DNA from 4 places in the Glutamicibacter sp. NPDC088483 genome. Region 1 is predicted to be linked to each of the others. Evidence: riboswitches for the same ligand, from Rfam matches in the RefSeq annotation. Region 1 holds a riboswitch; each other region holds the start of a gene.
The links. Region 1 has a riboswitch for S-adenosylmethionine ahead of ACIP6G_RS12000 (bifunctional o-acetylhomoserine/o-acetylserine sulfhydrylase). Riboswitches for the same ligand answer to the same signal wherever they lie in the genome.

Region 2: another riboswitch for S-adenosylmethionine. It lies ahead of ACIP6G_RS15240 (methionine ABC transporter ATP-binding protein); the one in region 1 lies ahead of ACIP6G_RS12000 (bifunctional o-acetylhomoserine/o-acetylserine sulfhydrylase).
Region 3: another riboswitch for S-adenosylmethionine. It lies ahead of ACIP6G_RS10645 (acyl-CoA dehydrogenase family protein); the one in region 1 lies ahead of ACIP6G_RS12000 (bifunctional o-acetylhomoserine/o-acetylserine sulfhydrylase).
Region 4: another riboswitch for S-adenosylmethionine. It lies ahead of ACIP6G_RS09765 (flavin reductase family protein); the one in region 1 lies ahead of ACIP6G_RS12000 (bifunctional o-acetylhomoserine/o-acetylserine sulfhydrylase).

What each region holds. Positions count from the first base shown of each region.
Region 1 covers NZ_JBIVMP010000005.1:179,752-185,698, forward strand. The annotation lists gene ACIP6G_RS11985 (type II CAAX endopeptidase family protein) at 1-39, shown strand, start outside; gene ACIP6G_RS11990 (GNAT family acetyltransferase) at 58-474, shown strand; gene ACIP6G_RS11995 (VOC family protein) at 536-1,180, opposite strand; SAM riboswitch class IV at 1,353-1,472, shown strand; gene ACIP6G_RS12000 (bifunctional o-acetylhomoserine/o-acetylserine sulfhydrylase) at 1,564-2,907, shown strand; gene ACIP6G_RS12005 (homoserine O-acetyltransferase) at 2,910-4,055, shown strand; gene ACIP6G_RS12010 (SGNH/GDSL hydrolase family protein) at 4,138-5,034, opposite strand; gene ACIP6G_RS12015 (SHOCT domain-containing protein) at 5,064-5,462, opposite strand; gene ACIP6G_RS12020 (alpha/beta fold hydrolase) at 5,815-5,947, shown strand, end outside.
Region 2 covers NZ_JBIVMP010000007.1:103,184-109,130, forward strand. The annotation lists partial or broken gene ggt (gamma-glutamyltransferase) at 1-578, opposite strand, end outside; gene ACIP6G_RS15235 (NAD(P)H-binding protein) at 794-1,657, opposite strand; SAM riboswitch class I at 1,941-2,030, shown strand; gene ACIP6G_RS15240 (methionine ABC transporter ATP-binding protein) at 2,114-2,920, shown strand; gene ACIP6G_RS15245 (methionine ABC transporter permease) at 2,937-3,653, shown strand; gene ACIP6G_RS15250 (MetQ/NlpA family ABC transporter substrate-binding protein) at 3,697-4,569, shown strand; gene ACIP6G_RS15255 (acyl-CoA dehydrogenase family protein) at 4,664-5,881, shown strand; gene ACIP6G_RS15260 (NtaA/DmoA family FMN-dependent monooxygenase) at 5,884-5,947, shown strand, end outside.
Region 3 covers NZ_JBIVMP010000004.1:337,829-343,775, forward strand. The annotation lists gene ACIP6G_RS10630 (CdaR family transcriptional regulator) at 1-79, shown strand, start outside; gene ACIP6G_RS10635 (GntP family permease) at 372-1,733, shown strand; gene ACIP6G_RS10640 (SdpI family protein) at 1,809-2,183, opposite strand; SAM riboswitch class I at 2,458-2,548, shown strand; gene ACIP6G_RS10645 (acyl-CoA dehydrogenase family protein) at 2,599-3,825, shown strand; gene ACIP6G_RS10650 (acyl-CoA dehydrogenase family protein) at 3,854-5,083, shown strand; gene ACIP6G_RS10655 (MBL fold metallo-hydrolase) at 5,201-5,947, opposite strand, start outside.
Region 4 covers NZ_JBIVMP010000004.1:130,378-136,324, forward strand. The annotation lists gene ACIP6G_RS09745 (PQQ-dependent sugar dehydrogenase) at 1-233, opposite strand, end outside; gene ACIP6G_RS09750 (dihydrofolate reductase family protein) at 241-831, opposite strand; gene ACIP6G_RS09755 (PaaI family thioesterase) at 1,708-2,124, opposite strand; gene ACIP6G_RS09760 (long-chain-fatty-acid--CoA ligase) at 2,140-3,747, opposite strand; SAM riboswitch class IV at 4,124-4,240, shown strand; gene ACIP6G_RS09765 (flavin reductase family protein) at 4,335-4,835, shown strand; gene dnaB (replicative DNA helicase) at 5,904-5,947, shown strand, end outside.

The sequences.
Region 1 (5,947 bases):
TACGCCTTGGTCGGGCCGGCCATCGGAATCGGCCAGTAGCGCCGGTAAGCTGAGCCAATGCAGATTACCGTGCTGCGCGAAGAGGACCTTCGCCAAGCAGTTGAATTGTGGGAAGCAACTGGGCTGACTCGTCCGTGGAATGATGCGCTCGCCGACGCCCGACGGGCTTTGGCCGAGCCTACTTCCACGGTGCTGTCCATCGTTGAGAACGATCAACTCATGGCTACTGCGATGGTTGGCCATGATGGCCACCGAGGTTGGCTCTACTATGTTGCGGTGGATCCGTGCCGGCAGGGCAACGGACTGGGAAGGGCGCTGGTGGATGCCGCTGTCCTGTGGCTGCGGGATCTCGGCGTGCCCAAGGTGCAGCTCATGGTCCGCGAGGAGAACTCTGCCGTCATCGATTTCTATGAACGGCTGGGCTTCGAAGACCAGCACGTCGCGGTCCTGGGGAAGCGGCTGGACCGGCCTTAAGGAAAAGAAAGTAGGTGGGGACGCCATTGTCCCCGCCTACTTGCGATCTCTGCGGAACTGTTTACAGCACCACGGTTCCGGACTCGGTCTCAAAGGTAACCGACATGATGCCCGGAGTGCCATTCGGCGCTTCATATTGCATGGTGACAGCGCCCAAATTGACGTTCTGCGGCTGGCCCAGCCAATCCAGCACCCGTTCACGCGAGCCGGCGATGGCGATCTGGCTGATGGCGCCGGCAGGTTCCAGCGCCTTGGACGGATGCAGCTCCTCGGATCCTTCATCCCAGGAAATCAGGTACGGGCACTGCGGATCGGCGATCAGGCCCTTGATGCCAATCTGCTGCCAGGTCAGTTCGCGGCCATCAGGGAACTTCCGGTTGCCCGGCACCGACTTGCGGCCCAAGCGGTCCTCGGCACTGGATAGGTCCTCCACCGAGACGCACCAGCCCATCCAGCCGCCGCCGAGCTCCGAACGGGCGCGAACCGCCTGTCCGAAGGGTGCCTTGTCGCTGGCCGGGTGGTTCAGGACTTCAACCACCTCCAGGTACTGGCCGTGCTTGAGCGGGAAGATGACATTGCGTGTTCCGAATCGTGGATGCACGCCGCCCTTGACGAATTCCAGTCCAAGGGACTCGGAGATTCTTTCAGCGGTTGGCAACAGCCCGTCTGGGCCGCATGCATAACTTACGTGATCTAGCCTCATCATGTGCCCATCATGGCAACATGTGATGCGAGTCTCTACTTAGGCACACCTAAGTGCCGTGATGCTATCGAATACTCTGCGATGAACCTGCAATATTCGCGAAATATGACCGATTGAGTCCAATGACGAGCCCTTGCGTTGCAAAGATCTTCGGTTTTCGGGCAAACTGGTACCAGGTCATGAGTCCCAGTAACAAGCCCCGGCTTACTGGGCGGCAACCCTCCAACCGCGGTGGGGTGCCCCGGGTGAAGACCTGGCCCTTGAACGCACAAGGCATCAAGGACAAGCGCGGGTTACCCCTGGAAGTCGTCACGATATGGTGCTTCCTGTCGGTGTCTTTTCAGTGGCGTACCCCCATAGTCATGAAACGCTATTTGGAGGAAACCATGAGCAATAACTGGTCATTTGAAACCCGTCAGATCCACTCCGGCCAGACCCCGGATCCGACGACCGGAGCACGGGCTCTCCCGATTTTCCAAACCACCTCTTTCGTCTTCCCCAGCGCCCAGAGCGCTGCTGCACGTTTCGCGCTGCAGGAACTGGAGCCGATCTACACCCGTATCGGCAACCCGACCACTGACGCGGTGGAAACCCGCGTCGCTGACCTGGAGGGCGGCGTTGGAGCACTGCTGCTCTCTTCGGGACAGGCTGCCACCACTTTCGCCATCTTGAATTTGGCCGAAGCCGGCGACCACCTGGTGGCCAGCCCCAGCCTGTATGGCGGAACCCAGAACCTGCTCAAGCACACGCTCAAGCGCCTGGGCATCGAGGTCACCTTCGTTTCGGACCCGGACAACCTGGATGATTGGCGTGCCGCGGTGCGTCCGAACACCAAGGCCTTCTTCGGGGAAACCATCTCCAATCCGCGACAGGACGTCCTGGACATCGAGGGCATCTCGGCGATCGCCCACGAAGCTGGCGTGCCGCTGCTGGTGGACAACACCCTGGCCACCCCGTACCTGATCCGCCCGATCGAGTGGGGCGCGGATATCGTGATCCATTCGGCCACCAAGTTCCTTGGCGGCCACGGCAATGCCATTGCCGGTGTCATCGTGGACTCGGGCAACTTCGACTTCGCCAAGGACGCCGACCGCTTCCCGGGATTCAACACCCCGGACGAGTCATACAACGGCCTGGTCTTCGCCCGCGACCTGGGTGTCAACGGCATCCTGGGCGCCAATCTGGCCTACATCCTCAAGGCCCGCGTGCAGTTGCTGCGCGATTTGGGTTCCTCGGTTGCGCCGTTCAACGCGTTCTTGATCGCGCAGGGCCTGGAAACCTTGTCGCTGCGCATTGAGCGCCACGGCCAGAATGCCGTAGAAGTTGCCAATTGGCTCGAAGCCCGCGAGGAAGTGCAGAAGGTCGCCTACGCAGGCCTGAAGTCCTCGCCTTGGCATGAGCGTGCGCAGAAGTACAGCGATCAGGGCGCCGGCTCGATCATCGCGTTCGAACTGGAGGGCGGTTCGGAAGCCGGCCAGGCCTTCGTGGACGCACTGGTATTGCACTCCAATGTCGCGAACATCGGCGACGTGCGCTCATTGGTCATCCACCCGGCCTCCACCACCCATGCCCAGCTCTCCGAAGCGGAGCAGGTTGCGGCCGGCGTGAGCCCGGGACTGGTGCGGCTGAGCGTCGGACTGGAGAATATCAAGGATATTCTGGCCGATCTGGAACTGGGCTTCCAAGCTGTTGCAGCCCTCGAGAACAAGGAACTGCAGGAAACCCTCTAGGCATGGCATCCATTGTGACTACTGAAGATACTCTGCGCGCCGAAGAGCTCGCCGGCGGACAAGACGGCATTTTGCGCCGTAAGTCCGTGGGGGAGCACCACTTCGAATTCGGTGGATTCCTTCCGGACGTGGTGCTGGCCTATGAAACGTGGGGGACGCTAGCAGCTGATGGCTCCAACGCGGTGCTGGTGATGCATGCGCTCACCGGTGATGCCCACGTTGCGCAAGGCGATTCGCAAAGCGCCGGCTGGTGGGAAGAGCTCGTAGGCCCCGGCGCCACGGTTGACACTAATGAGTACTTTGTCGTGTCCATCAACATGGTGGGTGGTTGCAATGGTTCCACCGGCCCCTCGTCCTTGGGCGACCAGGGCCTGCCCTACGGTTCGAGCTTTCCTTTCGTCACCATCAAGGACTCGGTGCGCCTTGAAGCGCGGCTGGCCAAGCAACTGGGAATCGATTCCTGGCATGCGGTCATTGGCGGTTCGATGGGCGGTGCGCGCGCGTTGGAATACGCCGTCGAGTTCCCCGACCAAGTCAAGAACCTCGTAGTGATGGCCTCGAGCGCGCAGGCGACTGCCGAGCAAATTGCCTTTGCACAGGTGCAAACCCAATCCATCCGGTTGGATCCGCACTTCTGCAATGGCGACTACTACGGCAACGATGCGCGCCCGGACGCCGGTCTTGGCTTGGCTCGCCGCCTGGCCCACATCACCTATCGTTCCGAGGCCGAGCTTGAAACCCGTTTCTCGCGCAACCCGCAGGATGGCGAGAAGCCAACGGGTCTGCTCGAGGGGCCTCGCGGGCGGTACCAGGTGGAAAGCTATCTTGACCATCAGGCCAGCAAGTTGGTGAATCGTTTCGATGCCAACAGCTACCTGGTGCTCACCGAGGCGCTGATGAGCCATGATGTGGCTCGCGGCCATGAATCCCTGGAAGCCGCCTTGGCGCGACTGGCGAAGGTCAACGTGGTGGTTGCCGCGGTAACCACTGACCGGTTGTACTTTCCTGAGCAGTCAGTGAAGCTGGCTTCGTCGCTGGCCAAGCCAAAACCGGTGCACTACATTGATTCGCCGATTGGCCACGATGGATTCCTGACCGATGCCACGCAGCTCGATGGCGTGCTTCGGACCTTGGTGTTCGGAGACTGAACCCCGGAAGGGGCTCGGGAAGATTTCAAAGCCTGAAGCAGTTCCGCCAGTAATCGGTGGAACTGCTTCAGGCTTTTCATGCCTACTTGGCGCTGTCGCCGGCGCCGAGCGAGTCGTTTGGCTTGGTCTGCGCAAACGGCGTGGCCGAGGGCCGTTTCGGGGTGATGCCGTCGCCGGAGGACTGGTGGCGCAGGCGGCGCAATACCCAGGGAGCAAGATGCTCACGCGCCCACTGCAGATCCTCCTTGCGGGCTTCCCTCCAGCTGCGTTCATCCACGGCCGGAACGATTTCGGTGTCCAGCGGATGCGCGACGTTCAGCGAGTCCAGTGCCATGGCGGCAATGCGCTGGTGCCCGGCGGGGGAGAAGTGCAGGCGATCCGGTGCCCACATCTGGGATTGGTGCAACTCCTGCAAGGCCCACATGTCCGCCACGATGGCGTCGTGGCGGGCGGCTACGGTGCGCACGTTTTCGTTGTAGATCGCCACCTTGCCTCGGATGCTTCCCAAAACCGGGGTATCGCGAATATCGGGCCCGGTGAAGAGCAAGAGCGTGGCGCCCGTATCGGTGAGCTTGGCTACCGCATTGTCGAGGATATCTGCAATCTTGTCTGGATCCCCGCCCGGGCGCAGGACGTCGTTGCCGCCTGCGCAGAGAGAGATCAGATCGGGCTTCAGGTCAATGCAGGGATCGAGCTGTTCGGCAACGATCTGGCCGATCAGCCGGCCTCGAATGGCGAGATTGGCATACGAGAAGTCCGGGACGGTGCGGCTGAGCTCGTGGGCCAAGCGGTCGGCCCAGCCAAGGTGGCGGCCGGTGCTCGACGGGTCGGGGTCGCCGATGCCCTCGGTGAACGAGTCCCCAATGGCGACATAGCGGCGCCACGGATGCAGTGGGGCATTGGCGGATGTTGATGGTTCAGAAGCAGAATCGTTTGGCACGAATCTATTGTTACCAATGGGTAACTTATAGTCAATCATTCCCGAGGATGATTCCATGAGCCGCCGTGCTAGACGCTCAAAGCGTCCCGGCGCGCCTGCAAGTACTCGTCGCGGGTAATGATTCCTCGCGAGTGCAGGGAATCGAGTTCGGCAAGCTTGTCCTCAAGGGATTTTTCCGGCGCCAGCATAGCTGAATTAGCGGCTCTTGCCATCAGTTCGGTTTCCAGGGTCAGCGGATCAAAACCGGCGCTCTTGGCTTTGCGGTAATTGCGCACCGCCACGAAGATGATCAATCCGATAACGGCGATAAAGAGCATGGCGAACAGGGGAGTGCCGACTGAAAATACGGTGTCCACGTTTTCGAATAGGGACGAAGCGCTTCCCGGGTCCGGTTCGATGTACCCTAAACTATCGAGATCCTCTTGCAGCTGCCCCGGAATATTTTCGCTGTATTCAATTTCGTCCATGGCGCCTATTCCTAACTCTGTCGCTGTCGCTGCCTCGTCCGGCGAGAGCGGCGTTCCGGAGGGCCGTGAGGCCGTTGGTCCAGTTGAACACGAAAAACTTGGAAAGCTAAGCAATTTTTACAAGATTTATAATCTTGTAACATGTCAACTGGATTTCCAGGCCTTGGAAGACCAAGGTTCCAGGAGAGTGCCGGCCAACGCCATCAGCAGATTCGACGGCGATTATGGGGAAGTTCTGCGGCACCCGGGCGCTGCCATCGCCGGTGGCCGGGGACTTGATGGAATCGGGTCGCGGAAGCGCTGAGCTAGCTGTAGTTCCCCGCTACGTCCTGTTCGATAGTCTTGGGGAACTATGACTATCCCGGATCAGGCTCCAGTGGCCATCATCTCCCGTAACGACGAATCCCGCCTTGGAACTCCGCTGCTGGTGTTCCTGCACGGCTATGGCTCGAATGAACAAGACCTCATGGGGCTCTCGCAGCATC
Region 2 (5,947 bases), on a different contig from region 1:
TCCAGGGTCTGCTCGCGGAACGTCTCGTCGATGACAAAGCCGCGTGAAGCGATCTGGGTCGCCGGCCGCAGAACCTGTTTCAGGTTCTGCGAACCCCAATTATCCAGTGCGCGCTGCCAGGTGGCCACTGTCCCGGGCACGCCTACGGCCACACCACTGGTGACCAGGTCCGGGGTGAAGTTATACGGCTCGCCGGTTCCAGGATCGATGAAGGCATCATGCCCAATGCCTGCCGGGGCGGTTTCGCGGCCGTCGATGGTGCTGACCTTGCCCGACTTCGCATCGTAGTGCATGAAGTATCCGCCGCCGCCAATGCCTGCGCTATAGGGTTCGGTGACGCCCAGTGCCGCCGCGGTTGCCACAGCCGCATCGACGGCGTTGCCTCCCTTGCGCAGGATTTCGATGCCGGCAGCCGTGGCTTCCGGATCAACCGACGAGACTGCGCCTCCAGTGCCGATGGCGGTCGGGTCCTTCTGGGTGTGCCGTGGTTCGGCGCTCGCCGGAAGCGCTGAGAAAGCTCCCAGGCCCAAGGCGATGGCTGCCGCGCAGGCAACTGATCTTAAACGTACTCGTGGCATGCTTTGATCTCCTCTGCAGGTGGGGATGAAGTATGCGCAAATTTACGGGAGCGGGAACTCGCCACGCGGTTGTGACACGCAGCACCATGGGTTTGCGCGGCAATTTCGGCATTGCCGCGCGAATATTCCGGGTTGTGACGCGTTAAAGCGGCGGGCAGGCACCGCGGCCTCGATCGCCGCCAGTGCCTGCCCGCTGGAACCCTAGTACACCTGGGCTACTTGTCCAGGTTGTCCTTGATGACTTTGCCCAAGGAAGCCGGGGCGCGGCCGATCAGCTGAGCCAGCTCCCCGGAGTCCACCTCCAGCGCTCCTTCTCGAATGCGCATGTCGGTATCGACGAGGATGTGCGCGAACGGTCCGGGGACGCCGGCATCAGCGTAGATCTTTTCCAGTTGCCCGGGATCCATTTCCTGGTAGGCGATGTCCTGGCCGGCGGCAGCGCCAACCGCGCCAGCAAGCTGGGCGAGGGTGAATGGCTTGTCGCTGCCCAGCTCGTAGATCCTGCCGTTCTGGTCTTCCTCGGAAAGCAGCACGGCCGCAGCGGCATCCGCATAGTCTGCACGGGCGGCAGCGCTGATCTTGCCGTCGCCGGCGGCACCGAGCACCGTGCCGCTGTTGAGGTAGCCCATCAACTGGTCGGTGTAGTTCTCGATGTACCATCCATTGCGCAACAGCACGTAGTCGATGCCGGATCCGGCCAGCAGCCGTTCGGTGGCGATGTGCTCCTCGGCGAGCTTCATGCCGCCGGACAGGGCGTTGGCAATGGAGGTGTAGGCGATCAGCGAGACATCCACGTGCTTGGCGGCATTGATGACGTTCTCATGCTGGGCAACGCGCTGGCCCACCTCGCTGGCCGAAATCAGCAGCAGCTTGTCTATGCCTTCGAGTGCGGACACGAGAGTTGGCTGGGCGTTGTAATCGGCAACACGGGTTTCCAGGCCTTTGCCTGCCAGCGGTTCCAGCTTCTGCTCGGAGCGGCCAATGGCGACCAGATCAGCGGCATTCGCCCCGCGCGCCAGCAGCGCGTCGATGACTAGATTTCCAAGCTGTCCGGTGGCACCGGTAATTGCGATCTTCATGGGGTCCTCTCGTTGGTCTGCATCTGCTACAACCACCGTAGGCATCGCTGAATTCCCCACCCAAGATTGCTGGCACAAGCCAGCGAGAGATGGGCAGAAACTGCAAGGCTTTCGTCACAAAGAGGGGAAGTAGCGAAATGTGTCAGATTGCTACGTGGATTATTGCGTGATTTCAGCGTGGATCCGTCCGGACTATGACTTGATGACGCCGATTGAAGTAACGTTTGCCGGCCTGCGGGCGTGGACTCCAGACTTGAATTGTTCGGCTCGTACAACCGAACGCACACCATCCAGAGCGACTGAGAGATCTGGCTCAACGACGTCGCAGCAACCACCCGAGAGGGAGCGGTGCTACAGCCAGAACCGATGGAGTACTTTCACTTCGCGACGGAAAATCTGTGGAACGCAGATGATTTTCGCGAAGTGCGCTCCGCATAACCAAGCACCAAGGGAGCGATGATGATTCGTCTTGAAAACGTAACGACCGCCTTCGGCAAGGGCCAAGATCAATTCACGGCCGTCAAGGATGTCTCGCTGGAAATCCAGGCCGGAACCATCCATGGAATTATCGGATTTTCCGGTGCGGGAAAGTCAACGCTATTGCGCAATATCAATTTGCTGCAGCGTCCCACGTCGGGCCAGGTCATCGTGGATGGCGTCGAACTGACCGGGCTCAGTGAAGGAGACCTGCGAAAGCAGCGTCATGAGATCGGGATGATCTTCCAACACTTCAACCTGCTGAACAATCGCACCGCGCAACAGAACGTCGAGCTGAATCTGAAGTTCGCTGGTGTTCCGAAAAAGCAACGCCGTGAACGTGCGCTGGAAGCCCTGTCCATAGTGGACCTCGCTGACAAGGCTGCCGCCTATCCAGGACAGCTTTCGGGCGGCCAGAAACAGCGCATCGCCATTGCCCGCGCGCTGGTCACCGAGCCCAAGGTCCTGCTGTGCGATGAGCCAACCAGTGCCGTGGATCCTAGAACGACAACGTCGGTGCTGCAATACCTCAGTGACATCAACGCCAGCCTTGGCATCACCACAGTCATCGTCACCCACGAGATGAACGTTATTAAGGCCATTGCCGACAAGGTTTCGGTCATGGAAGACGGAGCGGTAGTTGAAGAGTTCGCCCTGAGTTCGTTGCGAGAACCAGGCTTTGAACCAGTGACGCCAATCGGCCGCTACCTGATCAGTGACGAACTCACGCTTAACCGCCAGCCAAAGCAGGACCAAGCCGTCGCTGCCACCGTAGCCCGCGTATAGAGAACCTGGATTACCAATGAATTTCACGTCAGTAGTGCTAGCCACGAGCAACGGCAACGCAGCAGCTTTCAGTTTTGACCGCATCATCGAACTTGCCCCGGAAATCTGGGTCGCCATGGCGCAGACCTTTGCGATGCTGCTGGTTTCCATCCCGATCGCGATTCTCCTGGGAACCCCGCTGGGCATTTGGCTTTACTCGATGTCTCCCAACGGTTTGCGCCCACGTCCGCGACTGCACCGAATCGTTGACGGGCTGGTCAATACAATCCGTTCCTTCCCATTCCTCATCCTGCTGATCGCCATCATCCCGTTCACCCGATTCGTTGTGGGAACTACCATTGGCACCGCGGCGGTTATCGTTCCGCTGACCATCAACGCGATCCCCTATTTCGCCCGGTTCGTGGAGCAGAACATCAGCCAGCTTGGCAATGGCGTTGTCGAAGCAGCGCAGGCCATGGGCGCCACCCGGGGACAGATCATCCGTGAAGTGCTGCTGATTGAAGCCAAGCCTGCACTGCTGTCTTCCATCACCATCATGACCGTCAGCTTCATCTCGTATTCGGCCATGGCCGGACTGGTCGGCGGAGGCGGTATCGGCGACTTCGCAATCCGCTACGGCTACTACCGCTATGAAACCGGAGTCATGCTGCTAGCCATCGTGTTGATGATCCTGCTGGTGCATGCAGTTCAGTTCGTCGGAACTCGGCTATCGCGCGCCGCTGACAAGCGCTAAACACAAAACCCGCTCAACTCGCATTTCAGTAAAGGACAACACCATGGCATTCTCTCGCCGCACCTTCCTAACTTTCACCGCCGGCTCCGCCGCACTCCTCGCGCTGGCTTCTTGCGGCCTGGCAGGTGGACAGGCCGCCGGCACCGGTGACAAGACCATCAAGGTTATTGTCACCGAATCGGCCCCATCGCAGGAACCAACCAAAATCGCACAGAAGCTGCTGGCCGAAAAGGGCTGGACTCTGGAGGCTACCTACGTCACCGACATCGTGCAGCCGAACCACGTGGTGTCCAATGGCGAATACGATGCCAACTTCTTCCAGCACGGCGCTTACCTGGAACAGTTCAAGAAGGATCAGAACGTCGACGTGGAGCCGGCCTTCTACATGTACAGCTCGCCTGCCGGCGTGTACTCGAAGAAATACGACGACATCAAGGACCTGCCCAACGGTGCGACCATCGCACTGCCTGTGGATACCGCCAACAACGGACGCGCTCTGGCCCTGTTGGATAAGGCCGGTGTCCTGAAGGTAGCTGAGGGCAAGAGCGTGATTCACTTGTCGCAGAACGACATCCTGGAGAACCCCAAGGGCTTCAAGTTCGTTGAGGTAGATCAGCAGTCGCTCTCAAAGACCCTGCCTGACGTGGATGCCGGGTTCCTTTTCGCCCGGCTCGGCGCCGAGATCGGACTGAACCCGAAGGACGCACTGCTCTTCGAAGAGGAAGAAGAAGCGCTCCCGTACATCAACATCATCGGCGCAAAGCCAGGGTTTACGGACACCGAAAAGGGCAAGGCGCTGGAAGAGGCCTACCACTCCGATGAGGTGCGCGAATGGTACGCGAGCTACCTCGACGGTGCATTGGGCACTCCTTGGGACCGCGATCTCGAAGCGGACTTCGCCACCTGGAATAAGTAGGCCCTTGGCCCCACGACGCTGAACTTCGGCGTTGTGGGGCACCACATTTTCCGACTCCTTTACTCAAAGTATCGACGTTCTGCAGGGAGAACCCATGACGATGATCGCCGCGCCCGCAATCGAAAGCCGCTACCAGGAACTTCTGGAGCGATTCCAAGCGGTCTTTGCCAGAATTGCTGAAGGAAGCTGTGAACGCGAGCAGCAGCGCATCCTGCCTTTCGAGCAGGTGCAGTGGCTCAAGGATGCCGGTTTCACCACGCTGCGTGTGCCAGAAAGCCATGGCGGTTCGCCTATCAACCACGAGCATCTGTTCCGCTTGCTGATTGAGCTGGCCGCGGCGGACTCGAATGTGGCGCACCTGCTGCGCAGCCACTTCTCCTTCGTAGAAACCATCTCCCTGCAGCCGGCAGAGTTCCAGGACCGCTGGTTCCCGCGGGTGCTTGCCGGGGAAATCTTCGGCAACGCTGCGACCGAGCGTGGCGGCAATGCCCTTGGCACCACCAATACCAAGCTGGTCCAGACCGGGCAAGGCTGGGTGCTGCGCGGCGAGAAGTACTACACCACTGGCTCGATCTTCGCCGATTGGGTAGTGGTCATGGCGACCACCGACGGGATTGAGGGGCGCCAATACGCCATCGTCGATCGCCATGCCGAGGGCGTGGAGATCTTTGACGACTGGGATGGCTTCGGCCAGCCGCTGACCGGTACCGGCACCGCGATATTCACTGACGTTGCGGTGGAAGAAGCCAATATCATTCAACGCAAGATAGCTTCCACCCTCGAACCTGCCTTCTTCCAGTTGTGCCTGCTCGCCGTACTGGCAGGTATCGGCAAGGGGGCCCGCAATGCCGCAGCAGGCATCGTTGCCAACCGCACGCGAACCTTCAGCACCGGCTCCGGCGCGCTGTTCAAGGATGACGTGCAGATCCAGGAACTTGTCGGCCGTTTGGCGGCCAATGTCTTCGCTGCAGAGAGCATCGTGGTCACCGCAGCCCGGGAACTGGATTCGGCGCTCGACGAGGATCTGGGCTTGGACCCGCAAGCGGCCTACCTGCGCGCAGAGCTTGCCGTCCAGCAAGCTCACGTGGCCACGCCGAAGCTGGTCCTGGACGCCACCAGCGAGCTCTTCGACGTCACCGGGGCCTCGGCGATTTCGACCACCAAGTCGCTGGACCGCTTCTGGCGCAATGCCCGCACGGTGGCCACCCACAATCCGGTGGCCTTCAAGGCACGCTCGGTGGGGGACTACTTCATCAACGGCACCGTTCCTACTGGATTGAACTCGATCGGCGAAGCAAAGGCAGGAAAATAATCATGGGTACTTTCAACGAACGCCCGCGCTTGCTGCTTTCGGCCTTCTTGATGAACACCTCCAGCC
Region 3 (5,947 bases), on a different contig from region 1:
TCGGCGGTCCAGCGAGTCCCTGAAACTCCAGCATGCCATCTACGCGAGAGTGGCCTTGGGCCAGCTGCATGTTTTCTAGGCCCTGGAAACTAGGGGAGCTGGCGCCGGGGCTGGGAAGGGTGGGATGTTTGCACACATTGGCTCTTTCGAACCCAGGCAAATGTGGTCGTGTGCCCATAGGTATTCGGGGTCACTTTTCCTAGTATTGGCAGGATGATCGATCTTTGCGCCCGAAACCCGGGGTGGCACGGTGGCATCTAGCCCAACGGGCAAAGCCTTGAGCGGCTTTGCCGATAGGGCTGGTCCACCCGTTGAGCCATTGCGGGCTGGGCGCATTGAACTACCGATATTGGCAAAGGAGCCAACCCGCCGTGTACGAATTGCTAGTTCTGCTGATCCTTGTTGTGGCCATCGTGATGGTCACAGCACGCTTGAAGATCAGCCCATTTCTCGCCCTCGTTGGCGCCGCTATCCTGGCGGCCTTCGCCTACCGGATTCCGCTGGCCGACGTGGCTTCGACGGTCACCACGGCTTTCGGCAGCACCATGGGAAATATCGGACTGGTGATCCTGTTCGGAACAATGATCGGTGTCATCCTGGAGAAATCCGGCGCCGCGATCTCCATGGCAGATGCGCTGATCAAGGTCCTGGGTACCCGGTTCCCCAACCTGACGCTATCGATTATCGGCTACATCGTTTCCATTCCGGTCTTCTGCGACTCGGGATACGTGGTGCTCAACTCGCTGCGCAAAGCCATCACCCTGCGTACCGGGGTCTCCGGGCTGGCAACTTCCATCGCCCTGATGACCGGCCTGTACGCGACCCACACCATGGTGCCTCCAACTCCGGGCCCGCTGGCCGCGGCCGAAAGCATCGGCATTGCCGATAACCTGGGCTTGATCATCGCAGTCGGATTGCCCGTTGCGGCCATCTCGGCACTTGCTGGCTTGGCCTACGCCAGCCGCTTCAACAAATCCCAATGGACCCCGTTGCCAAGCGACGACCACAATGACATCTCCGAACTCGACTATGAGCAGCTGCGTGCAAGCTTCGGAAAATTGCCCAGCCCGGCGCTGGCCTTCATGCCGATCCTGATTCCGCTGGTGCTGATCTGTGCCGCATCCATTGCGAAGCTGCCCTCGCACCCGATGGGCGAAGGCGCTGCCCTGGAAATCCTTTCCTTCCTGGGGACGCCGGTTATTGCACTGATCTTCGGCTTGATCTCCTCGACTTTCCTTTTGAGCGGTGGCAGCAAGCTGGCGGTTTTCAATGAGCAGATGAACGAAGCTGTACGCACCGCTGCTCCGATCTTGCTGATCACCGGTGCCGGCGCCGGCTTCGGCGCGGTCCTGGCCGCGTCGGATCTGACCACGATTCTTTCGGATTCACTCAGCGGACTGGGCTTGGGCCTGGCTGTGCCATTCCTGATCGCCGCTGCACTGAAGTCCGCCCAGGGCTCGTCCACCGTCTCAATGGTGACCACTTCCGCGCTGGTCGCTCCGATGCTCGGCTCCCTGGGATTGGGTTCGGAGCTGGGCATGGTGCTGTCCGTATTGGCCGTAGGTGCCGGTGCGATGGTTGTCTCGCACGCCAACGACTCCTACTTCTGGGTCGTCTCGCAGCTCAGCCGCATTCCGGTGATCACCGCCTACAAGACCCTGAGCGTGGCTACCGCCATCCAGGGCACCGCGGGGTTCCTGACTGTACTGGTCCTGGGAGCCGTACTGCTTTAGCAGCACGCCTTCCAAGAAAGCAACGGATCGCTCCATCGGCAGATGGCGCGATCCGTTGCTTTAAGCAGTGCTGGATTAGCCCAGGCCTGCCGCCGGGAAGCTCCGCGCGGCCTTATTCGCTGTGGCAGTCGAGATCACCAGCAACGCGATGGCGGCCAGGTAGCCGGTTCCGATCGCGGCGAAGGCGAAACCGAATTGGCCCAGCAGGCAGAGAACTGCTGCGCTGGCCAATGCCGCCCAACCGGCCCAGGAAGCCGCGGCAAGCAGGGGCGCAGCCTGCTGATGCTCGGCGAACCAGGCGTCATCGCTGGCCAAGGTGTGGCGCGTCTTGATGCCGATCGCCGCATTGCGAGCGAGCTTCCGGTCCCGTGCCATCGGGGCGAGGAACGCTGCGACCAGCGTTATGCTCAGCAACCCGAACATGAAGGCAATCACGCCTGCTGGATCCACTTGCCGCCTCTTCTGCCGATTGATCTTGAATGGCCATTCTATGCGGTCGCATGGAAGTGCCCTGATCCACGCTGTGTTCCCAATCGATGCCTGCGGGAACGCTCTTGAGATCCAGTTCCGGCATGCCAAGTGCGTCATGCGAAGGTCATATGACGTCTTATCTGCCCGTTTTCCGGCAGGGCGAAGGCGCGAAGATGACGTATTTTGTCCTGCTGTTCCTCCGCATGACAGCGCCCTTCCCGAGGACCTGCCAGTAATGCTTGACTCGGAGCACAACCCATCCAGAGCGGCTGAGAGGCCTGGCTCCGAGACGCCGCAGCAAGCCTGCACTCCGCAGGTAGTGCTAACGCCAGGTTCGATGGATCCGCAGATTTTCTGCATCCTTCGGAATCCATAGCCCAAGAGGAGAACGAAGATGACTGTACTGGATACCCAATTGCCGCGCGTGCCCTACACCGGCACTGCTGATGAAGCTGAACTGGCTCATTGGCGCGACGTCGCCCAGCAAGTAGCTGACAAGCTGGCGGCTGACGCGCTCGAACGCGACCGAAAGAACGCCCAGCCTTTCGCCGAAGTGCAGCTGCTGCGCGAAGCCGGGTTGCTCAATCTCTTGGTGCCTGCAGAATTCGGCGGAGCCGGAGCCCATTGGGAAACGGCCTTCGAAGCGGTCCGCATACTGGCCGCAGCTGATGGATCCATCTCGCAGTTGCTGGCTTACCACTACATCAACCAGTCCGGCATTGCGTTCTATGCCCCGGCAGAAGCCCAAGGGGCATGGTGGCAGCGCACCGTGGAAGGTGGCTGGCTCTGGGGCGATTCGGTGAATCCAGTTGATCCGGATTTGACGCTGAGCGCCGAAGGGGACGGCTACCGACTGAATGGAGCCAAGCGATTCTCCACGGGTTCCGGTGTTGGCGAGGTCATCGTCATCAACGCGCTGGTCCAGGGCGGAGAATACGACGGGCAGATTCTCGCGTTGGTTCTGCCACGCGATATCGATGGCTTGGAAATCGTTGACGACTGGGACTACCTGGGACAGCGGCTGAGCGCGTCGAATTCCTTGAAGTTCCACAACGTGCGGCTCGAAGCAGGGGACTTGCTGGGATTCGTCACCGATGAACCGGTCTCCACCCTGCTTACCCCCGGTATCCAGTTGGCCTTCGCCAACTTCTACCTGGGCATCGCCCAGGGAGCACTGGAGCGCGGCAAGCAGATCTTGCTGGGCCGCAAGAACGCCTGGCTGTTCTCGCAGGCAGAGACCTACTCGCAGGACCCGATCTTCCAGCGCACCGTCGGAGAGCTCAAAGCCCGCACTGCAGCAGTGGCGGCGCTGACCGAGAAGCTGGGCCGGAAATTCGATGCCCTGCTCTCGAAGGCCGGGGAAGTCACCCAGCCCGAACGAGCGGCGTTGGCCGTGGAAATTGCTGAAGCCAAGGTGGTCTCCACTGAGGTGGGAGTGGATGTGGCGAACCGGATCTTCGAGGTGACCGGTTCATCTTCGACTGCGAACTCGGTGGGTCTGGACCTGTACTGGCGCAATGTGCGCACCCATTCGCTGCACGACCCAGTGGACTACAAGAAGATCGAGGTCGGCGCCTACTTCCTGCGCGGAGAGTCCCAGCCGCTCTCGCTGTACACCTAAGAAAACTTCTCCCGGATTGGACTGAACGATGACTGTACTGGCAACTGGCAATCGACTCGCAGGACTCAAAAACCGCTTCGCACCGCTCTTCGCGCGCATTGCGCAGGGCGCAGCCGAACGCGACCGCACCGGCGAATTGCCCTACCAGCAGGTCGCGGACCTGGCTGCTGCCGGCTTTGGTGCGGTTCGGATCCCGGAATCGCACGGAGGTGCCGGTGCTACGCTGCCCGAACTCTTCGAGCTCTTCGTGGATCTCGCGGCCGCGGATTCCAATATTGCCCAAGCGCTGCGCGCGCACTTCGCCTTCGTCGAGGACCGTCTGGTTGCGGCCCCCGGCCCGGGGCGCGACAAGTGGCTGGCCCGCTTCGTGGCGGGAGAACTGGTGGGCAACTCCTGGACCGAGGTCGGCACCGTCAAGGTCGGGGACGTGATCACCAAGGTCACCCCGGACGGCGAGGGCGGATTCAAGATCAACGGCACCAAGTACTACTCCACCGGCTCGATCTTCGCCGACTGGCTCGATACCTACGCAGAGCGCACCGACACCGGAAAGCGCGTGATCGCCGCAGTCAACCGCCACCAGCCCGGCGTCGAGCTGGCCGATGACTGGGATGGCTTCGGCCAGCGCACCACGGGTACCGGCACCTCCACCTTCACCGATGCGATTGTCGCCGAAGAAGACCTCATCGACTTCGATACGCGTTTCAAGTACCAGACAGCTTTCTACCAGCAGGTGCTGCTCGCTGTTCTGGCCGGCTCCGCCAAAGCAGCCGAGCGCGACTTCGCCGCCGAGCTGAAGGCGCGCAAGCGGACCTTCAGCCATGCCGCGGCCAATCTGGCGGCCGAAGACCCGCAGCTGCTGCAGGTGATCGGCGAGGTCTCCGCGGCGGCCTTCGCTGCCGCGGCAACGGTGGAACGAGTGTCGACGGCATTGCAGGGAGCCTATGAAACTGCGCAGGCGCTGCACACCGGCGAGGTGACCGGGGAAGAGGACGAAGCAGCCAACGATGCGGCAGAGCTGGCCAGCGCCCAGGCGCAGGTGGTGCTCACGCCATTGGTCCTCAACGCGATCACCCACGCTTTTGATGCGCTGGCCGCCAGCGCCACGAGCGTTACCAAGAACCTGGACCGGCACTGGCGCAATGCCCGTACCGCCGGCAACCACAACCCCTGGGTGTTCAAGGCGCGGTTGATTGGCGACCTGGCGGTCAATGGCACCGAGCTTCCGCGCGTGTGGGCGATTGGTGCATCAAAGTAGATTCCATGGTCTTGCGAGCCCAGCATCCTTTGCCGGTGCTGGGCTCGTGGTCGTCGGCCCGGGGCAATTGATCGACCATCGTTCCAGTCGCCTGACGGATAGCTGCCGGCCTTGGCCCTAGCGCACCTGGGTAACCGTGCCACTTGCGATATGGAAGATATCCAAGTCGCGGGGCACGAGGAGGCCGCCAGAGAACTGTTTCAAAGCCCGCTGCCAAACTTCCATTCCAGATCCAGCGGGAACCAAATGATGCAGCGCCAAGTTCCGTGCTCCAGCCCGCTGGGCGATTCGACCTGCGTCTTCTGCGGTGGTGTGCGCGCGCCGATGATGTCCCATGCTCGCTTCCAGTTCGGAGGATGAAGCATGCCGGTAGCTACGAGCGATGGCCTCCAGATCAATAGCTTCATGGAACAGCAAGTCGCAGCCTTGGGACAGGCGCGCAAGATTTGTGCTTGGCGCTGTATCGCCGGAAACCACGACCGATCCATATCTCGAATCAAAGCGGAATGCGAATGCCGGAGCGATAGGTTGGTGCTGGACCAGGATAGCGCTAATTTTTACATGCCGATCAGCGTATATTTCGAAAGGCTCCATGTCCGGATGGTTGTTGTGGTTGGGGTGGAAGCCTGTGCCGGCGGGAATCTCGATATCTACGCCATGGAAAATATCCGAAATATCAGGTGCCGCCGAATCCCGTCGGCGATCGTTGAGATCTGTCGCATGAGCGCGCAGCAGCAAGTTGACCATGGCGTTGGTCCCGGGTGTGGGCGACTGCGGAAATATGGCTTCCGGCTCTTCGGCCGCTGTCTGCATTGAGGGCAGCACTCCTCGATCACCCGGTCCGAAAACAGGAACCTGCCGACC
Region 4 (5,947 bases), on a different contig from region 1:
ACTTCGCGGCCTGGTCCGGATCCTGGAATCTCCACGATCCGCCCAGAATCACGTTCGCTGACCAGCAGGCTGTCTTGGGCGTAAACCATGGACCATGGGGCGTCCAAGCCGGTGGCCAGGGGAGTTGGAACAGTTTGCGATTCGGTAGCTGGAGCTGAAGGCGGGGTTGGCGCGGAGCATCCGGCGAGGAACTCTGCGCCGAGCACTAGGCAGGTACCCAGAATGCGCTTCATCGAGCTGCTATGCATGGGCTGGTTGATGGCGCGTCGGGCGATAAGTCAGTTCCTGGATCCGTCCGTCCAGCAGCTTGGACTCGACAAGTTCCAGATCGTAGTCATCGACCCCGCCAAGTACCGGGGCAGAACCGCTATGCCCGGTCAGTACCGGGAAGATGGTCACCTGGATGAAGTCCACAAGACCTGCCGCCAGCAGGGAATGGTTCATCGCTAAGCAGCCGTGGGAGCGCAGCGGCACATCTGAAGTTTCCTTGAGCTGTGCGACGACTTCCAGTGCATCAGCTCGCTCCAGCGTGGGGTTTGGCCAGGACAGCGGCTCTTCCAGGGTGGTGGAGATGACGGTGGCGGGCTTGTCGTGCAGGGCCACACCCCACGCGTCCTCAACCTCGGGATTCGCCTCGATTTCTGCCCAGAAGCGGCTGAAGAGACGGAAGGTGTTGGCTCCGAAAACCATGCGGCAAGCCGGAGTGTAGAGCGCGAGGCGGTGGGCTAACAGCTCTGGCCCCTGTTTTCCCCAGTAGCCGCCCCAATCGCCGGCGGCGCTGCCGAAGCCATCGAGGCTGCTGAACACATCGAAGGTATAGGTCGCACTCATGGCGAATCTCCTGGAGCTTGAGCGTTAGATGCCACCTACCGTACGCCCGTGCTCGCGGTGTGAAAACCAGCTAGGCCGGATTCTCAGGCAAATCCATATTCTGGATATGCAACTGGCCGCTTCGTCCTTCTGAGGATGCGGTGTTTCACGTGCTCGGTATGGTGCCTCTCGCAGGACTCGCAAGTTCGCTTAGAGTGCATCTAGGGTCCCTGCTCCGAGTTGTCTTGACACATACCAAGATACTTGGAATCCGAAAATACCGAGGAGACCTCTATGGTCCTTGAACAAGGGTGACTCCGAGCGCTAATAGTTGCACGGCCAGTACGCCAAGAGCTACGGATATGAGCCCCCATCCATAGCTTTTCTTCGCTGTGGCGATAATGCCACCAGCTAAGCCAAATGCGCTAGGTAGGAAAAACATTCACAACGGCTTTGCCTCCCCTGAGCCGTTCCAATCAACTAGGGCCAGGGCCGATGCAAGCGCCAGTCCCATCATCACCCAAGTCCATAGGGGACATTTGCCGATGAGTTTCTTGGAGGAGACGTTCATTTGCGCAACTTCTTTCTTTGCTTGAGAGGACTACTTCAGTGGATTGCAGAAACATTATGTGAAGTAGAAGCTCACTGAACTGGACCGCCAACAGCCCAAGGGTATCCCTGCCGCTGCCTTCACTATTTGCAAACCCAGCGCACTAGTAGCTGGTTTGGCACATGGAGTCTTGGCTTGCGCTGAGCTGAATTGATTTAACAACTTGCCCATTTCCAGAGCATGAGAATCCGTGCCGTCGGCACGGGCCTTCTTCATGTCGAAGTAGACCTGCCCATGTCGAGTTGCCGTGCAAGCCACGTAGTCGAATCCCATCCGGCATGAGGGTCTTATTTCTCAGGCAAATCCACATTCTGGGTGCGCAACTGGCCGCGGGATAGCTGCTTGCCGGTGGATTCATCGGTGATGATGACCTCCCAGAGCTGCTGGGTGCGCCCTTGGAATAGCGCGGTGGCGATCACCTGGACCCGTGCTCCGGTGGAAGGGCGCAGGAAGTCGGTGGCGTTGTGCACGCCGACTGCGAATTGCCCGCGTTCGGCCACCGCGTAGCTGGCGCCCACCGATCCTGCGCTCTCGATGATCGAGGTGTACACGCCGCCATGGACTACGCCCCAGGGGGTGTGGTGGTTCTCGTCCAACTGCGCGTGGCCGCGTACTTCAGTGGCTGTGATTTCATCGAATTCCAGTCCGATGCTTTCGCTGAAACGGCTGGACTTGTTGGGAATCCGTGGTGCTGAGATATCCAATTGGTGATCCTCGGGCTAGTTCGGTGTGCTGGCTTCTAGCGCCTGGGCGCGCAGGACATTCTTCTGCACCTTACCAGTGGAGGTGCGCGGCAGATCCTGCGGGAAGACGATGGTGCGCGGCACCTTGAAACCGGCCAGCTTTTCGCGGGCGAATTCAATCAGCGTTTGCGCGTCCAGGGAGGATCCGCTGGCGCGGATGACATATGCCACCGGACGCTCGCCCCATTTCTCGTCCGCTATGCCGATGACGGCCAGGTCCAGCACCTCGGGGTGCGAGGCCAGCGCCTGCTCCACCTCGATGGTGGAGATGTTCTCGCCGCCGGAAATGATGATGTCCTTGGCCCGGTCGCGCACCTGGATGTAGCCATCCGGGTGCATGACACCCAGATCGCCGGTGTGGAACCAGCCGCCATGGAAAGCTTGGGTAGTGGCCGCTTCATCGCGATAGTAGCCGATCATGACGTTATTGCCGCGCAGCACGATTTCGCCCATGGTCTGTCCATCCGCCGGGACATCGTTCATGTTCTCGTCAACAATGCGTGCGGACTCGGCGGTAATCATGCCAACGCCTTGGCGGGCGAGCTTCGCGGCCCGGTCCGGGCCATCGAGGGCATCCCACTCATCCTGGTACTCGCACACCGTGTACGGTCCGTATACCTCGGTGAGGCCATATACATGGACTACCTCGATGCCCAGCTTCTGCAGCTTGGAGATGATTGCCGGGGACGGGGGAGCTCCTGCGGTGGTGATGCGCAGTGGCGCATCGAGCTGGTGGGCGCGGGTGGAGTCGGCGATGATGGAGCAGACGGTCGGAGCGCCGCACAAGTGGGTGGTTCCAAGATTCTCGATGGCATCCCAAACGGAATCTTCGCGCACGCCGCGCAGGCACAGGTGGGTTCCTCCCGCCGCGGTGACGGCCCATGGAGTGCACCAGCCGTTGCAGTGGAACATCGGCAGGGTCCACAAGTAGCGGGTCTTGGCGGTGAAGCCCTGGTGGTGCGCTTCGCCCAACGAGTTCAGGTAGCTGCCGCGGTGCGAGTAGAGCACACCCTTCGGCTTGCCGGTGGTGCCCGACGTGTAATTGAGAGTGATCGGAGCCCGCTCATCGGCGATGGCGTAGGGAAGTCTTTCATCCGAGGCTTGTGCGATTAGCTCGTCCAAGGTGGCGTCCACGGGCACGTCCGGACGTTCTCCGGCGTACTGGTCATCGGTGATCTCGATGAGCGCCTCCAGCGTTGGGTTCTCGCGGCGCAGGGTCTTCGTGTTCTCCAACAGCTCTGTGTCGGCAAGCATCAGCTTGGCAGCAGAATGATCAATGATGTATTGCAGCTCGTGGGCCGAAAGTCGGGTGTTCAGGGCAACGAGGACTGCGCCTGACAGCGGTACGGCGTAATGCGCCATGAGCATTTCGGGAGTATTCGGTGCCAGCACGGCCACGCGGTCGCCCGGCTCAATGCGAGCCTTCAGCGCCTGGGCAAAGCGGTGCACCCGTGCTTCGAAATCTTCATAGGAGAAGCTGCGAGTTCCATGGATGACGGCGGTCTTCTTCGGATAGGCCTCGGCTGTGCGTTCCAAGAAACGCAGTGGGGTCAATTCTGAATGGTTTGCCTGAATCTCTACCATGGTGTGGCTATTCCTCAATCGTCATCGATGGTTACGGAGAACAATAAGCAGGAGTGTGACTCAATGCACTCCATGACCAATAGTGGCATGAACCTCAGCGTCATGCCGGGAAACCAAGTTTCATTACGGTGGGCGGTAGGGAATTCGCGCCAGGGCACCGAGCCCAGGGGAGGCGTTAGTGTTCTGCCGAATCAAGAGCGGCGGAAGCCTGCTGCGATCATGGGGCCGAGGCGTTCAAGAAGCGCGGCGTATGGCGAATAAAAGACTGCCCAAGGACTTCTGGCGGGGCCTTGGATCGAATATTGCGTCGAATATTGCGATTTGCGAAGTGAAATGTTTGACGGCTGTTCGTCATGAGCCATATCGTTTTAAACAGAATCAAGAGCATCAGCTATAAGCCCTGGCTTGCTGATCGGCAACCCTCTCAACGGTAGTGGGGTGCTCCAGGTGAGGATTCGGTTCCACACAAAATGTGCTGGAACAAGTACCGCACACGGCGCGGAACTTCAGCCCAAGCGGCTTCGAGTAACGAGAAGCCAATGCTTGCAGGCTACTGCGCGGTGGGCAAGACCCAAAGGAATCGAGCCATGTCATTGAATCTTGAACTTGACCCGTTGACCCTGCGCAAGGTTTTCGCTCAGCATCCATCAGGGGTAGCCGCCCTCTGTGCAGAACTGGATGGCGTGAAGACCGGAATTGTCGCTTCATCGTTTACCGTGGGAGTTTCCCTCGAACCTGCACTGGTGATGTTCGCCGTGCAGAAGTGCTCGAACACTTGGCCAAAGCTGCGCGAAGCTGGCCGCATTGGCGTCTCAGTGCTGAGCGAACGCAATGATGGTGTCTGCGCTCAGATTGCGTCGAAAAATGGCGACCGGTTCCGCGGAATCGATACCTATTCCTCGGATCAGGGCGCGCTCTTCGTCAACGACTCCACGTTGTGGCTGGAGACTTCGATCTACAACGAGGTCGAAGCGGGGGATCACTGGGTAGTCCTGATGGAAGTCCACGGGCACCGCACCTCCGAGCACTCGCCACAGATCTTCCATGATTCGCGGTTCCATTCGCTGCCGATTCCTGAGCTCGTATAAGCGCTTCGCATCTTCCAAAGCTCCGGCGAGATCAAATCATCGATCTGGCCGGAGCTTTTTGAATTCCGGTTAGGCGGGTTGAGCCGTTCCCCGCAGCCCTCGACACCGGCAATGCCCGTTCTCTCTCGCCACCCTGAAGACGTGGCAAGATGGCTGGCAATCTCATGGCCTGCCATCTTGGGTCAGCTGCCCCAGGCATTTGGCGATAACCTCGTCATCAAAGTATCTGTCGCGAGAAACCTTGAACTCGCCATATCCGCCACCCGCCTGGGCTGTCGAACAGAACCGCGCAGGTAGCTCATGGATCCTCGCTGCACGCTGGACCAGAGTGGCAGCGAATTGCCGGCAACCCTCGGATGGGGTTTCCGAGCCATGCAAAGGCCGCGCATCACAAATGAAACCGGCGCTTTATGGCGTCTTCACTGGCGCGCGTTGCGGACGCGAAGTGGCGAGAGTGCGCCGGCAGCCCAGTCGCTGATCCAGGTTCGCCCGCAGAGTCGTTGCACACATTAAGTTATCCACCGCCCCCGAACGCAGAAACCCTAGCCGATTGTGGACTACTGGAAGATCCGGCCTTGCTGGCGAATTTAATCCACGGTGACTTAGGGTTTTGTAAATTGACCAGTATCCACAAGGTTATCCACAAAACTGTGGACAAGACGTGGGCAAATGTGTACAAAGGGTGAAAAACCCCGGGAACTGGGCGATTAAGGGTGTTGATAACCTTGGGTCGGTTGGCGTGAGCTTCAATGAATTAAGTTTCTGTCCACAGGTGTGCGAATACAAACAACCAAGTCAACAGATATTAATGATACGTAGAGTGGGGTAATCCACAGAGTTCTCCCCAGACTGTGAACAGGGAACTCCACAGGTAGAGGAGTGTTATCCACATATTCTGTGGATAATGAGGTTTACGCCTGTTAATAACAGCCCTAGTGTTGGGTTCGGGAGAGAAATATCCACAGGCGCCTGACATCCAAATGTCCGTATCGACTGACACGATGAAGCGTTGCCATGAGGCAAGGATAATTTTTCCCAGCGGGTCAATAGGGGATGGAAGTGTCTGCAATGAGTGCTGAGCCGGTTTACGAAGGACGAGATTCCGACGCAGG